Regions from separate parts of the Streptomyces sp. NPDC001902 genome, predicted to be linked through region 2. Evidence: riboswitches for the same ligand, from Rfam matches in the RefSeq annotation. Region 2 holds a riboswitch; the other holds the start of a gene.
The links. A riboswitch is a leader RNA that binds a small molecule or an ion and turns the genes downstream of it on or off. The one in region 2 is predicted to bind glycine.

Region 1: another riboswitch for glycine. It lies ahead of gcvT (glycine cleavage system aminomethyltransferase GcvT); the one in region 2 lies ahead of gcvP (aminomethyl-transferring glycine dehydrogenase).

What each region holds. Positions count from the first base shown of each region.
Region 1 is NZ_JBIATA010000043.1:21,550-23,991, forward strand. It holds gene gcvT (glycine cleavage system aminomethyltransferase GcvT) at 63-1,175, opposite strand; glycine riboswitch at 1,227-1,353, opposite strand; glycine riboswitch at 1,355-1,456, opposite strand; gene ACFYYN_RS40885 (AAA family ATPase) at 1,629-2,306, shown strand; gene ACFYYN_RS40890 (hypothetical protein) at 2,341-2,442, opposite strand, start outside.
Region 2 is NZ_JBIATA010000051.1:9,963-12,404, reverse strand. It holds gene gcvP (aminomethyl-transferring glycine dehydrogenase) at 1-1,333, opposite strand, end outside; glycine riboswitch at 1,489-1,593, opposite strand; gene ACFYYN_RS42690 (PRC-barrel domain-containing protein) at 1,695-2,075, shown strand; gene ACFYYN_RS42685 (DNA polymerase IV) at 1,988-2,442, opposite strand, start outside.

The DNA of each region.
Region 1 (2,442 bases), on a different contig from region 2:
GTATGTGCTGGTGAACGGCTGTCTTGACAGGTGGGACGGCTGTGCCGGATGTGACCGGTGCCTCAGCGCTGCCGCTTGTAGAACGGCAGGGCGACCACCTCGTACGGCTCATGCGTACCGCGGATGTCCACGCCCACGCCGGAGGCGCCCGGGGTGGCGTGCGCGGCGTCCACGTAGGCCATGGCGATCGGCTTGCCCAGGGTCGGGGACGGGGCGCCGGAGGTGACCTCGCCGACCACCTCGCCGCCCGCCACCACCGGGTAGCCCGCGCGGGGGACCCGGCGGCCCTGCGCGACCAGGCCGACCAGCTTGCGCGGCGGCGCGGCCTCGGCCTTCGCGGCGGCGGCGGTCAGGGCCTGCCGGCCCACGAAGTCACCCGGCTTGTCGAACTTCACGACCCGGCCGAGTCCGGCGTCGAAGGGGGTGAGCGCGGTGGTCAGCTCGTGCCCGTACAGCGGCATGCCCGCCTCCAGGCGCAGCGTGTCGCGGCAGGACAGGCCGCACGGCACCAGGCCGGCGTCCGCGCCCGCCTCGGTCAGCGCCTGCCAGAGCTTCTCCGCGTCGGCCGGGGCGACGAACAGCTCGAAACCGTCCTCGCCGGTGTAGCCCGTGCGGGCGATCAGCGCGGGGACGCCGGCGACGGTGCCGGGCAGGCCCGCGTAGTACTTCAGCCCGTCCAGGTCGGCGTCGGTGACCGACTTGAGGATCCCGGGGGACTCCGGGCCCTGGACGGCGATCAGCGCGTACGCGTCCCGGTCGTCGCGGACGGCGGCGTCGAAGCCGGCCGCGCGCTCGGTCACCGCGTCCAGGACGACCTGGGCGTTGGAGGCGTTGGCGACGACCATGTACTCCTGGTCGCCGAGGCGGTAGACGATCAGGTCGTCGAGGATGCCGCCGTCCGGTTCACAGATCATCGTGTAGCGCGCACGGCCCACGGCCAGCGCCGAGATGTGGCCGACCAGCGCGTGGTCCAGGGCCTCGCCCGCGGCCGGACCGGTGACCGTGATCTCGCCCATGTGGGACAGGTCGAAGAGACCGGCCCGGGTCCGCACGGCGGTGTGCTCGTCGCGCTCGCTGGCGTACCGCAGCGGCATGTCCCAGCCCGCGAAGTCGGTCATGGTGGCGCCGAGGGCGCGGTGCAGCGCGTCCAGTGCGGTACGGCGGGGTTCACTCATCGGGCGGGCTCCCAAGGCAAGGAAACGACGGATAGGGCCATGACGGGCAGGCCCTCCCCATCTGTCATCGGAACCTGAGAGGTTCACCTGGACCCTCCGAGCGGAGGAGTCCCGGTTTGCACCTTGGGTGGGACGGCGCCCCGTCGGCCGGGGCGGACTCGTCCGCTTTTCAGATGTGCCTCGGACGCGCGGTATCTGTGCCTGAGAGATTCAAGGGAGGACTTGCTCCTTCGGCGCCCCACCCCGCCGTGGCGGTGCGGAAACTCTCCCGCGCGGCCTCGAACGGCCGGTATGAGATTGAGGCCGCCATCATTGCACGGGCTCCCGCCGTTGTCGCGATCGCGTCCCGGATGTCCCGGTCCGGTTCCGATCCGGTAGTAACCCCGCCGTTCCTCTGGGTAGGCAAAGACACAGGATTTACCATTTCTTGAACGTCGGACCCGGAGGCGAGCTGTGCGGTGGCAGAGTGCGTATGCGACGGCCGGAGGTCCGGCCGTGTCCCGGCCGGTACCGGCGCGGGCCGGGGGAGCGCGCCGCGGGGGCCGGGCCGTGCGGCCGCGCCGGCTCCTCGATCTGCGGCGGGGGCGCCGGCCCGTGCGCACCCTGCGCTACCCGGCGGGCGACGTGCTGGTCGTCTCCGGCCTCCCGGGCGGCGGGAAGAGCACCCTCATGCGGCGCGCGACGGGGGGTGCCCGCCTGATCGACTCTCAGGACGTACGGGAACGCTGGCAGGCCCGGCTGCCGCGGCTGCTGCCGTACGCCCTCTACCGCCCCCTGGTGCGGATCGCGCACTACGCGGGGTTGTGGCGGGCGCTGCGCTCCGGCGACAGCGTCGTCCTGCACGACTGCGGCACCCTGCGCTGGGTGCGCGCCTGGGTCGCCCGTCAGGCCCGGCGCCGCGGGCGGGGCATGCACCTGGTGCTGCTGGACGTCCCCTTGCGGACCGCGCTGGACGGCCAGCGCGAACGCGGCCGGGGGGTGTCGACGTACGCCATGGTCCGGCACCGCAACGCCTCCCGCCGCCTGCTGGCGGAGGCCGAGGCCGGCCGGCTGCCCGCGGCGTGCGCCTCGGTGGTCCTGCTGGACCGCGAAGCGGCCCGGGAGCTCGAGGCCATCGACTTCGACGGCTGAGCGGCCGGGCCGCGACGCGTGAGGGACGGTACCGCTACGGAACCTGCGGTTCCGCCGCGCCCTCCGGCGCGAACTGCCCCTCGGGCGAGAGCTGCCCGTCGGGCGAGAGCTGCCCGTCGGGCGAGAGCTGCCCGTC
Region 2 (2,442 bases):
CCCAGACCGCGGCGAGGTCGGCGCGGCCGGTGGTCTCGTCGCAGGCGATGCCGACCAGGTCGGCGTCGACCTGGCGCAGGTTCACCCCGGCCTCGCGGGCGGCGGCCACGACCTCGGCGGCACGGCCGGGCACGCGGGCGGTGACGGTGTCGAAGAAGGCTCCGGTGGTCACCTCGACACCGCCGGCGCGCAGGCCCGCGGCGAGGACCGAGGCGTAGCGGTGGGTGCGGCGGGCGATCTGCGCCAGGCCCTCCGGGCCGTGGTAGACCGCGTACATGCCGGCCATGACGGCGAGCAGCACCTGCGCGGTGCAGATGTTGCTGGTGGCCTTCTCGCGGCGGATGTGCTGCTCGCGGGTCTGCAGGGCCAGACGGTAGGCCCTGTCGCCGTCGGCGTCGACGGAGACGCCGACCAGGCGGCCCGGGAGGCTGCGGGCGTACGCGTCACGGACGGCCATGTAACCGGCGTGCGGGCCGCCGAAGCCCATGGGCACACCGAAGCGCTGGGTGGTGCCGACCGCGATGTCCGCGCCGAGCTCGCCGGGGGAGGTGAGCACGGTCAGGGCCAGCAGGTCGGCGGCGACGGTGACGATCGCGCCGAGCCCGTGCGCCTGCTCCACGAGCGGCTTGAGGTCGCGCACGGCACCGGAGGCGCCCGGGTACTGCAGCAGCACGCCGAAGACGCCGCGCTCGGCGATCTCCGCCGGGATGCCCTCGCTGAGGTCGGCGACGACGACCTCGACGCCGGTCGGCTCGGCGCGGGTCTCGATCACGGCGACGGTCTGCGGGAAGGTGTCGGCGTCGATCAGGAAGACGCCGTCCTTGACCTTGCCGACCCGGCGGGCCAGGGCCATGGCCTCGGCGGCCGCGGTGCTCTCGTCGAGCAGCGAGGCGCCGGAGGTGGACAGCCCGGTGAGGTCGGCGACGACCGTCTGGAAGTTCAGCAGGGCCTCCAGGCGGCCCTGGGAGATCTCCGGCTGGTAGGGCGTGTACGCCGTGTACCAGGCGGGGTTCTCCATGACGTTGCGCAGGATGACCGGCGGGGTGAAGGTGCCGTAGTAGCCGAGGCCGATCATGGGGCGCAGCACCTGGTTGCGGTCGGCGAGCGAGCGCAGCTCGGCGAGGACCTCGGGCTCGGTGCGGGCGTCGGACAGACCGAGCGCCTCGGCGCTCTTGATGGTGTCCGGCACGGCGGCGGCGGTCAGCTCGTCCAGCGAGCCGTAGCCGACCTGCGCGAGCATCTTGGCCTGCGCACCGGCGTCGGGCCCGATGTGGCGCTGCTCGAAGGGGATGCCGCGCTCCAGCTCGGAGAGTGGGATGCGGTTGGCGGTCATCTGCGGAGGCCTCCTGGTCTGACGCGACACGGCCTCCCCCTCTGTCATCTGAACCTGAGAGCTTCACCGTCCCGCAGGTGCCGGGACGGCTTTCACCGTCGGTGAGGAAGCGGCCGCGCACGCGGTGTGCCGCCCTTCCTGCTTTCCAGAGTGACCTCACCCATGCGGTACGGATGCCTGAGAGATTCCGGGGAGGGTTTGCTCCTTCGGCGCCCGGCGGACGGTTCCCCGCGTCGCCAGGACTCTCCCGCAAGGGGTCAGCAGCCGCTGTCAGCGTACCAGCGCGGTCCGGGGACGGGTCATGTGACAGCCGCCACCTTTCGTGCCTAAATAGGATTAATCGCGACCAGTTGGAGGGACCGTGCAGACCGGTATCGATCCGCGCAGCCTCATCGGGCGCAGGGCCTTCGACCGCAACGGGATGAAGATCGGCACGGTCGACGAGGTGTACCTCGACGACGCCACCGGAGAGCCCGAGTGGGCCGCGGTGCGCACCGGCCTGTTCAGCCGCGACGCCTTCGTGCCGCTGGAACCGAGCGAGTTCACCGGGGAGGAGCTGCGCGTGCCGTTCGACAAGGCACTGATCAAGGACGCCCCGGACTTCGGCGTGGGCCGGCACCTCTCCCCCGAGCAGGAGCTGCAGCTCTACCACCACTACGGCATGAGCGGGCCTTCGCTGTCCGGCCCGGTGCCGGAGCCCCCGCCGGACCACGACTTCGGCAAGCTGGCCGGCGACGCCTGACGCGGGAGCCCCCGCAGGCCCGGTAACACCAGCGGGAGCGGTTCGGACGGCTCGAGTTCCGGGTCGGTCACCGCGAAGGTGCGCACCCGCCCCGGCGCCGGCGAGCCCGGCTCCTCGAAGCGGACGGTGACCCTCCCGACCCCGCTGCCCTGTACCCACCCCGCGCCGTGCTCGGTGTGCCGCACGTCCTGGCCCGGCACCCAGCGCCGCTCCGCCGGCTCCGGCTCCCGGGCTTCCTCCACGGGCCGCTCGTCAGCCCCCTCGGACGGGGCGGACCCCTCGCCCGCCTCCTCCTCCCGTTCGGCCGCCTGGGCGAACAGGTCCTCCTGCGTGAAGTCCGCGAGCCCCGCGACACCGACCCCGAGCA